DNA from 2 places in the Litchfieldella rifensis genome. Region 1 is predicted to be linked to the other one. Evidence: predicted binding sites of a transcription regulator. Region 1 holds the regulator's gene; the other holds the start of a gene.

Region 1 (5,022 bases):
GTACCATGCTCCGATGTATCAACCGACTGGTGGAGCCGACATCGGGATCCATCACGCTCAATGATCTGGAACTGGTAAGTCTTGGAAAAGGTGAATTGAGACGAGCCAGAAGAAAGATCGGTATGGTGTTCCAGGGATTCAACTTGATTGACCGGCTAACGGTCATGGAGAATGTGCTGTCCGGAAGACTGGGGTACGTGAACTTCTTTCAGGCAGTGAGCCGGCGTTTTCCTCAACAGGATATCGACCGGGCCTTCACCTTGATGCAGCGAGTTGGCATCGTGCAATACGCCAACAAGCGCGCTGATGAACTTTCGGGGGGAGAGCGTCAGCGTGTCGGTGTGGTTCGAGCTTTGATGCAGGAACCGGAAATTCTACTGGCCGATGAGCCTACGGCCTCGTTGGACCCCAAGACATCAGAACAAATCATGGTATTGCTGCAGAGTCTCTCGGACGAAATGTCGCTGCCCGTTTTGATCAATATCCATAACGTCTCGCAAGCGAAGACCTATACCGAGCGTATCGTGGGGCTTCGTCATGGCCGGATGATATTCGATGGCGCTCCCGCTGATTTCAACAAGGAGGCCTTGGATGCCATTTATGGAGGCATAGAAGCGGCGGAGGAGATGTTGGAGAAGAATACCTGGGAGAAAGTGTCGTGACACAAGGTGATCTTTCTTCCCGTGGCAACGTCGGATATGGCAGGAAATGGAAGAAACCACCTTTTATTGTGAATCCTGTTATCCGATATGGTCTGCTGGCGGCTGCCGTCGTCTATTTTTATTGGGCTTTTAGCACGCTTCCGTTTGATTGGGAGCGGATTTCCGAGGGACTGCCACGAGCGGCCAGGATTTTCGGCGGCGGATTTCCTCCAAGCTTTGAACGTGCAGGACTATTGCTGACCGGGTTCAAGGAAAGTTTTCAGATAGCGATCTTGGCAACGCTGTTGGGTGTCATGCTGTCCATCCCCTTTGCGATTATGGCTGCCCGCAATATCGCGCCAAAGCCGATCTACTTCCTTGGCCGAGCCGTTATCATCGTTTCACGCAGTTTTCATCCCGTTATCGTGGCCATTCTTTTCGTCAAGGCCGTGGGATTCGGTCCCTTGGCTGGTATCTTGACACTAACTATCTATTCGATAGGGTTTGTTGGAAAGTTGCTTGCTGAAGAGATCGAGGAAATCGACTGGGGGCAGGTGGAGGCGGTGCGCGCGACGGGGGCCGGGTATTTTGCAACGCTTGTCTATTCCGTGTTCCCGCAGATATTGCCTCGGCAAGTCGGGTTGTCCATGTACCAGTTGGATAGTAACTTGCGTGCTTCAGCAGTCGTCGGGATCGTGGGGGCCGGCGGGATCGGCGCTACCTTGATGAATGCATTCGGACGATATGATTACGATTTTGCCTTTGCGATATTGCTGGTAATTATCGGTGTGATCCTGGTGAGTGAGGGTGTTAGTGGCTGGGTGAGGAAGAAAATATGGTAGAGCGTGATGATTTGGCCACTAGAGTCTGGGTTCGCTATGATCGGAAAGAGAAGTTGGTCCGTCTTCTCATTTATTTAACTATTGTCGCTGTTATCGTATGGGCTGTTCGAGATGTCGATATATTCTGGCCCTGGGTCTGGGATGCTCCTGTACAGATCCATAGCCTGGGTCGTCGCATGTGGCCACCCGACATTCGGGATCTTGGGCTTATTGTCAATGCCATGATCGAGACCGTGCATATTGCGACGCTAGCGACGTTCCTGACGGTGTTCCTGGCTCTTCCGGTATCTTATATTGCTGCGCAGAACACGACGCCTAACCGGTTTTGCCTGTGGCTGGGGAGATTCATCCTGGTCTCCAGCCGGTCGGTCAATACCATTATTTGGGCACTGCTATTTGTGGCTATCTTCGGGCCAGGCGTGCTGGCGGGCATTCTCGCTATCATGTTTCGCTCCATTGGCTTCATAGGAAAACTGATGGGCGAGGCCATCGAAGAGATCGACCGGCGCCCGGTCGAGGCCATACAAGCGACCGGGGCATCGAGGATGAAAGTGGTTTTCTATGCGATCGTCCCACAAGTCATTCCTGCCTTTTTCGCTATCATCATCTTGAGGTGGGACATCAATATACGAGAATCGACCGTCTTGGGTCTGGTGGGGGCCGGTGGTATCGGGGTGATATTGCAGGGTTCGATCGATACTTTTGCCTGGCAGGCCGTTGCCACGATCCTGATCGCGATCATCATCCTCGTGCTGGTCGGGGAAGCCGTTACCAGTTGGTTGCGTCGCAAGGTGATCTGACGGATGGCCCCATGCTGTGCGAGCCAGAAGCCGTTCCTGAGTGGAGACGCTGGCGCCAACGGCGGCCCTTGAGAGGGCAAAACTCGGAAAAGCCTTGCATTGGACGGGGTATTCGATGCTTGGCGGGAGTCTGCGGGGGGCAATAATGGAATGCGTGACGGGTCGGTGTATCGACCCGTGGTATCGGTTTTCCATGGATTCAAGGCTTTCCGTTAGGGCTGCCCGAGGCGAGAAAGATGTACACGGCACAGGGCAAGATCGACCAAGGGGCATTGCTCGAGCAGTACCTCCCCATAGTGCGGCGACAGGCTTTGGCGCTGCAGGTGAAACTGCCGGCGAGTGTAGAGCTCGATGACCTGATCCAGGCGGGCATGGTCGGTCTGCTGGATTGCCTGGCGCGTTATGACGCCAAGCATGGGGCAAGCTTCACCACTTATGCCAGCCAGCGCATTCGCGGGGCCATGATCGACGAACTGCGCAGCCGCGACTGGGTGCCGCGTAGTGTGCGGCGCAATGCCAGGGCTCTGGATGAAGCCATCCGGCGACTCGAGCAGAAGCTTGGCCGAGCCGCCGATGAGCGTGAAATCGCCGCTGAGCTGGGTATCGGCCTCGACGAATATCACCAGTTGCTGGGAGATGCCAATGGCGGGCAGTTGCTGCCCTTCGAGGAACTCGTCGCCGAAGGCAGCGAGCCAGGTGCGGGGGAGGGGGCACCGCCATCTCCTTTCGCGGCGCTGCTCGACGGTGAGCGGCGGGAACTCCTGGTGGCGGCCATCGAGCAACTTCCCGAACGCGAAAAGCTGCTGCTGGGGCTCTATTATCAGGAAGAGCTCAACCTCAAGGAGATCGGCGCCGTGCTCGGCGTCAGCGAGTCCCGCGTGTGTCAACTCCATAGCCAGGCGGTATCACGCCTGCGAGCCAAACTGGTCAAATGACTGGGACACAACGGTACTTCTAGATGGCTTGCATGATGGCTTGGGTTTCCTCCACGGCTCTCAGATAACAGCCACGTAGCTCCTGGCTGGGTTGCGCCGCCTCCTCGGCCTCGAGTTGTTGATAATCCCGAGCCAGCGTCAGAATGGCGCCCAGGGTGCCGTTGCCAGTGAGCAGGGCGCGGGCAATGCCTGAATCCAGTGGTATCTCTTCGAGCAGGTCACGCATCTCGACGCCCAGCATGGCATCCATCAGCGAGAATAGGCCGGTGGTAAAGGCGTCTTCGGCGTCGATATCGCGGAAGGGGGCGGCCAGATGCTTGCACATGAAGGCACGGGTCAGGGCATGCTGCATGGTCAAGCGACAGATGGGACCATTCTGCGACAGCATGACGGTGGCCACCAGGGTGCGCAATTCGTTCAAGCCCAGAAGCTGGAGGCAGCGCTTCAAGTTGGTGGTTTCGCTGTGGCCGAAATAGCTCGAGTTGGCACGCTTGATCACCGTTAGATAGAGATGGGGGTCGAGGGCAATCATGTCGGCGACATGCTCGAGGTTGACCAGCTCGCGATAAAGCTCGCGGATCAGCTTGATTTGAATGCTGCTGTTGTTGCGGCGCTGGGTGCGCCGTGACGCAACATTGTGGGGATGCGCAAAGAAGAAGCCCTGGAACAGTGAGAAGCCCTCGGCCTTGGTGCGCTCGAATTCCTCCAGGTTCTCCACCTTCTCCGCCAGCAGAGTGCAGCCATGGTCGCGATAGAGCGTCAGGTGATGAGGCTCATAACCCGCGACGACGTCCACCTTGACGATGTCGGCCAGCGACAGCAACGCAGCATTTCCCTTGTTGACCACGTAGTCGTCCAGGGCGATCCGGAAGCCGCGAGACTTGATGAACCGCAAGGCGGCGATGATCGGCTCGCTGGCTTCGACACTCTCGAGTATTTCGATGACCACCTTGTCGGCCGGCAGGGGAAGTAGCTCGGGGCGTTCCAGCCATTCCCGCGAAACATTCATGAACAACAGGCGATCGCCGACCAGCCTGTCGAGGCCGATTTCGTAAATGGCCATGCTGCTCGCGCGGGCAGTCGCCACCAAGGGATCGCTGATACTGGCGCTGTCCGCGCCGGCATGGCTGCGGTACAGAAGCTCGTCGCCGACGTGACGGTACTCGGCATCGCAGATGGGCTGCAGGGCGATGCAATAGTCGGTGCTGGGTGCGTCTTGCTGATAAGGCGCCGTTGGACCCTGTGGTGTGATCACGGTGGTTCCCTGCTGTCGTTCCCCGAGGATGAGCCTTTGGTGCCATGGTGGTGGCCGGTTGGCTTCGCATTATGGGAATGATCTTACTCTCGGGATCAAGGGGCTGACAATCGAATCCAGAAGGGAGGAGTCCGCCGGTGGATCAGGCCCACCGGCGGCAGTGAGGGTCAGGCCTGCTGGGGACGACGGGCCCGCCGCCGACGGCGTGGGGCGTGTTGTTCGTTGTCGTTGCGGGCTTGGGAAGTGCCGTTCTGGCGGCGCTGGTCTTGTCCCTGGCCAGTGCCGGAACGGCCGCGACCGCCTTGGCCGCGACGGCCGTTCTCGATCGGCTCCGGCTTGGCATGAGGATCGGGTTCGAACCCCGGCTCGACATGCTTGTCCAGGTTGCGCTTGATCAGCCGTTCGATGCCACTCAACAGGCCGTGTTCATCGACGCATACCAGCGATACCGCTTGGCCTTCGCTGCCGGCGCGGCCGGTACGGCCGATACGGTGTACGTAGTCCTCGGCGACATTGGGTAACTCGAAGTTGACCACATGAGGCAGCTCG
Region 2 (5,022 bases), 250 kb from region 1:
TAAGAACCTCGCCACGCGCTGGCAAGCGCGCCGTGTCTTGACTATGGGGGCGATGCGGCAGGATACAAGGGGCGAGACACCACCGACCCCGGACCACGGGTCATCATGACGACACATGCCGGGCACGCCATCCATGATAGTCACGGCGCACGCAAGGCCAGGCGAACGGGACGGGAAAGAAAAGAAACAACAAGAGATCATGCAATGGGGTGGATGATGGGGATCGAACCCACGACCACCGGAGCCACAATCCGGGACTCTACCACTGAGCTACATCCACCATCACATGAAACATGACACCCGTAAAGGGGGCTTCAAACCTTAGGCGTCGACAATGGGGTGGATGATGGGGATCGAACCCACGACCACCGGAGCCACAATCCGGGGCTCTACCACTGAGCTACATCCACCATATCGACACTCGGCCCGACCAACCTGCCAACCGCCACCATCGAAGGATGGCACGCCCAGCAGGACTCGAACCTGCAACCTACGGCTTAGAAGGCCGTTGCTCTATCCGGTTGAGCTATGGGCGCATTCTACGGCCTCAAGCCACTTGCCTGCAACCGCCTGATAAAATTATTACAATAGAATCAATTGGTTGTGGTCGGGGTGGAGGGATTCGAACCCCCGACATCCTGCTCCCAAAGCAGGCGCGCTACCAGACTGCGCTACACCCCGCCGGCATATTGCACGGCCTTGACGGACAGCCACCTGGGCTCGTCAATGCGAGGCGTATTCTACGTATGTTTCGCCGCTGGTCAAGCCCTTAGCAACATCATCAGGCACTTGCGCAAATGTCGGCGCTTTGACTGCACGCCCGGGCGTGCGAAAATCGGGATCTTTCCTTATCCGTGCTACCGCCCATACCCAGGGGAAACATTGATGACCGCCCAACTGATCGATGGCAAGGCCATTGCCGCCCACGTCCGCCAACAGGTCGCCCGACAGGTCGAGGCTCGTCGCCAGGCCGGCGCACGAATTCCCGGGCTTGCCGTCATTCTGGTCGGCGAAGATCCAGCGTCGGAAGTCTATGTGCGCAACAAGCACCGCGCCTGTGAAGAAGCCGGCATCGCTTCTCTGCGTCATCAACTTCCCGCCAGCACGACGCAACGGGAGCTCGAGGGGCTGGTCGATGACCTGAATGTCGATCCCAGTATCGACGGCATCCTGGTCCAACTCCCCCTCCCCGAGCATCTGGACCCGCGCCCGATTCTGGAACGAATCCTGCCGCACAAGGACATCGACGGCTTTCATCCCTACAACCTGGGGCGACTGGCGCAGCGGCTGCCGGTATTGCGCCCCTGCACCCCCAAGGGAATCATGACGCTGCTTCAGGAAAGCGGCCTCAAGGTACGCGGCCTGGATGCCACCGTCGTCGGGGCCTCCAACATCGTCGGGCGCCCCATGGCACTGGAGTTGATGCTGGCCGGCTGTACCACCACCATCTGCCACCGCTTCACCCGCGACCTCGAATCCCACGTCAGACGCGCCGATCTCCTGGTAGTCGCGGTCGGCAAACCCGGCCTGGTCCAGGGCGAATGGGTCAAGGAAGGCGCCATCGTCATCGATGTGGGCATCAACCGCGAAGATGACGGCCGTCTCGTCGGCGACGTGGAATTCGCGCCGGCGGCGGCTCGCGCCAGCCACATCACCCCAGTACCCGGCGGCGTCGGCCCCATGACCGTAGCTTCGCTACTGGAGAACACCCTGTTCGCCGCGGAACTCCATGATGCCATGCAGGACTGAGCGCACTGCGGTAGAATGCGCGCCCTTCGCATCTTGTTTCATACGCCTCGAGGTCCTGTCATGAGCGAACAGCAGCAGATGAACGTGGAAAGCTTCAACCTCGACCACACCCAGGTCAAGGCCCCTTACGTGCGCCTGGCCGGGATCAAGGTCGGCGATAACGGCGACGCCATCCACAAGTACGACATGCGAATCTGCCAGCCCAACCGGGAGCACATGGAGATGCCGGCGCTGCACTCCCTGGAGCACTTGATGGCCGAGTTGTCGCGCAACCATAGCGACAAGATCGTCGACATCAGCCCCATGGGCTGCCAGACCGGTTTCTATATCGCCCTGATCAACCACGACGATTACGATGGCGTCCTGCGCCTGCTGGAAAAGACCCTCAACGACGTGCTGAACGCCGACGCCGTGCCGGCTTGCAACGAGATGCAGTGTGGCTGGGCCGCGAGCCACAGCCTGGAGGGTGCCAAGGAGATCGCGCACGGCTTCCTCGCCAAGCGTGACGAATGGACGCAAGTCTTCCCCTGAGACCCAGGTCGTCCGCGAATGAAAACCAAACACCCGCAGACAATGAAACGCTCGTAGCTCGTAGCTCGTAGCTCGTAGCTCGTAGCTCGTAGCTCGTAGCTCGTAGCTCGTAGCTCGTAGCCATTATTGGGCATCTATACCATGCCGAACAGGGACCCCTTAGCATGAAGAAGATCGGCATCATCGGTGCCATGGCCGAAGAAGTCGCCCTGCTGACCTCACGCCTGGACAATCGCCAGACCCGCCAGCATGTTGGCTCGACCTTTCATACCGGCCGACTCCACGGCGTCGAGGTGGTGATCCTGCAATCGGGAATCGGCAAGGTGAATGCGGCGGTCGGCACCACGCTACTGCTCGACATGTACCATCCCGTAGCGGTGATCAATACCGGCTCGGCCGGCGGTTTCGGCGACCACCTCGAAGTCGGCGACGTGGTGATCTCCTCGGAAGTGCGCCACCACGATGTCGATGCGGTGGTGTTCGGCTATGAGCACGGACAGGTACCCAGGATGCCGGCCGCCTATCGCCCCGACCCGCACCTGGTGAGGGTCGCTCGGGAATGCATTGACGACCTGGGCGAATTGCGCGTCACGGAAGGCTTGATCGCCACCGGCGATATCTTCATGGCCGACCCCGCCGCCGTCACTCTCACGCGCGAACGCTTCCCGACCATGCTCGCCGCCGAGATGGAAGCCGCCGCCATCGCTCAGACTTGCCACCTTTACGGCTGCCCCTTCGTCGTGATCCGCGCGCTGTCGGATATCGCCGGCCAGGCATCCAATATTTCCTTCAAGGCGTTCATCGATCAGGCCGCCACGCACTCGGCACGCATGGTCGAAGCCATGGTCCAGCGCCTGGGCACTCCCCAGGCCGCCATAGCAGAGGCCTGACGCCGACTCGCGCCGCCTCCTCTTGACGCCCCTCAAGTTATCCATCGGCCTGCCGATAATCGTTTGTGCCAATGGCCACCATGACCAAGGAGGGGCTCATCATGAGCGATCTGATCCACGATATCAGCCAAGCCACCAGGGGCCTGAGTGTCCAGCAGCGCCTCGACAGCATGCTCGCTCAGCTCGGCAAGACGACGACGCCGCTTCCCGAAAGGGATTCGGTCACCGGTCCCGCTGCGCCCCCCACCCATGGCGAACTGGTCGAGCCCATCGCTCGCATCAACGAAGTCATGCGCCCCTACGGGGTCGAATTTCATATCAACGAATATGACAATCGCACCGTGACTCGCATCATCGATCGCGAGAGTGGCGAGACCATTCGCCAGATCCCCTCCGAGGAAGTCCTGCGCATCGCCGAGTCGCTGGACGAACTCCACGGGCGTCTGATTCGCCTGGAAGCCTGACCCGCACGCAACGCCGAGCCCCCCTCCACCGGTCGCGCCAAGGCCATCCTGCGCTACTGATGTCGACGACAAATTCCGCCGGGTGCCACGCATCGGCTATCATGGCGCCATTCAGAACGCCAACGCCGTATCCTCAGCACAGGAGATTGTCGATGTCCCAGCTTCCCCCTTCCCTCCTCGTCATCTATACCGGGGGAACCCTGGGGATGGTCGAGGGCGCCCGCGGGCTGGAACCGGGCCGCGATTTTTCACAACGCCTGCAACAAGCGCTGCAATCGCTACCTCCCGCGCGCCGCGAGTCGCTACCCGACTTCGAGATCATGGAAACATCCCGGCCGATCGACTCCAGTGGCGCCACGCCCGGCGATTGGCAGGATCTGGCAAGGCTGGTTGCCTCCCAGCATACTCGTTATCGCGGTTTCGTGATCCTGCATGGCACCGACACCTTGGCCTGGACCGCCAGCAGTCTGGCCTTCCAGCTTCAAGGCATCGACAGGCCAGTGGTGGTGACCGGAGCCATGCGCCCATTGGGGGCGCCGTCCAGCGATGCCCTCGACAATGTGGAAGATGCGCTGCGATTCGCGGCACAACCCGGCCTGCAGGAAGTGGCGGTGTGCTTTGCCGGCAAGTTGCTGCGCGGCGTACGCGCACGGAAGTGGCACACTTATGCCCCGGACGCCTTCATCAGTCCCAACTGCCCACCGCTGGGCGAAATCGTCGACCATCAGGCCATCCTGTTCGATGATCGGGGACTCGACATGCCACAGCGTGGAGCACCGCGCTTCGAACTCCAGGACTACCGCGCCCTGGGGGCATCTCCCGTTGCCAGAATCGTGCTATGGCCGGGCATCGCCCCTCACCTGGTCGCGGACTGGCTGAACGACGACCGGATCCACGGTGCTTTGCTGGAAGTCTGGGGAGGCGGCAATGCCCCCGAAGATTCGATGCTGCTTGGCGCGCTGGCCAAGGCGACCGGGGAAGGAAAATTGCTGGCCGCCATCAGCCAGTGCCCCCTGGGAACCATCGCCATCGGCGCCTATGCCGCCGGACGCGGCCTCGCGGACGCCGGTGTCCTGTCCGGCGACGACATGACCGCGGAAGCCGTCATGAGCAAATTGATCCACCTGCTGGCTCAACCCCTGCCCAGCGACGAACGACGTCGACGCTTCGTCACTCCGCTGGTGGGCGAGCGTTGAGAAACATGCCGCACCTTCCGGGCACGGCGGCCTCAAAGGGACTAAGGTAGGAGAGTCTTGCCAGCCGCCTGGAGGCCCCATGGAGCAGCCCATCCATCACTTCAGCGAACTGTTCGAACAACTCGGCCTGCCCGCCGATGCCGCTGCCATCGAGCAATTCATCGAGAGCCACGCTCCATTGCCTGACGACAT

The links. The regulator FliA, encoded in region 1, starts transcription of late flagellar genes. The targets are predictions, from matches to a motif close to CTAAAGTTNNNNNNNNNNCNGCCGATA.
Region 2: ACFOEV_RS16455 (flagellar protein FlaG) is a predicted target of FliA. The motif match lies at 3,202-3,228, and genes of this name have one in related genera.

Annotation. Positions count from the first base shown of each region.
Region 1 covers NZ_JBHRUG010000031.1:400,815-405,836, reverse strand. Annotated here, with positions in the region: gene phnC (phosphonate ABC transporter ATP-binding protein) at 1-662, shown strand, start outside; gene phnE (phosphonate ABC transporter, permease protein PhnE) at 659-1,483, shown strand; gene phnE (phosphonate ABC transporter, permease protein PhnE) at 1,477-2,283, shown strand; gene ACFOEV_RS17655 (RNA polymerase sigma factor FliA) at 2,520-3,218, shown strand; gene ACFOEV_RS17650 (EAL and HDOD domain-containing protein) at 3,238-4,473, opposite strand; gene ACFOEV_RS17645 (DEAD/DEAH box helicase) at 4,641-5,022, opposite strand, start outside.
Region 2 covers NZ_JBHRUG010000031.1:153,087-158,108, reverse strand. Annotated here, with positions in the region: tRNA gene ACFOEV_RS16490 (tRNA-His) at 206-280, opposite strand; tRNA gene ACFOEV_RS16485 (tRNA-His) at 336-410, opposite strand; tRNA gene ACFOEV_RS16480 (tRNA-Arg) at 460-536, opposite strand; tRNA gene ACFOEV_RS16475 (tRNA-Pro) at 605-681, opposite strand; gene folD (bifunctional methylenetetrahydrofolate dehydrogenase/methenyltetrahydrofolate cyclohydrolase FolD) at 886-1,749, shown strand; gene ACFOEV_RS16465 (S-ribosylhomocysteine lyase) at 1,810-2,280, shown strand; gene mtnN (5'-methylthioadenosine/S-adenosylhomocysteine nucleosidase) at 2,445-3,170, shown strand; gene ACFOEV_RS16455 (flagellar protein FlaG) at 3,272-3,634, shown strand; gene ACFOEV_RS16450 (asparaginase) at 3,787-4,830, shown strand; partial or broken gene ACFOEV_RS16445 (DUF2789 family protein) at 4,910-5,022, shown strand, end outside.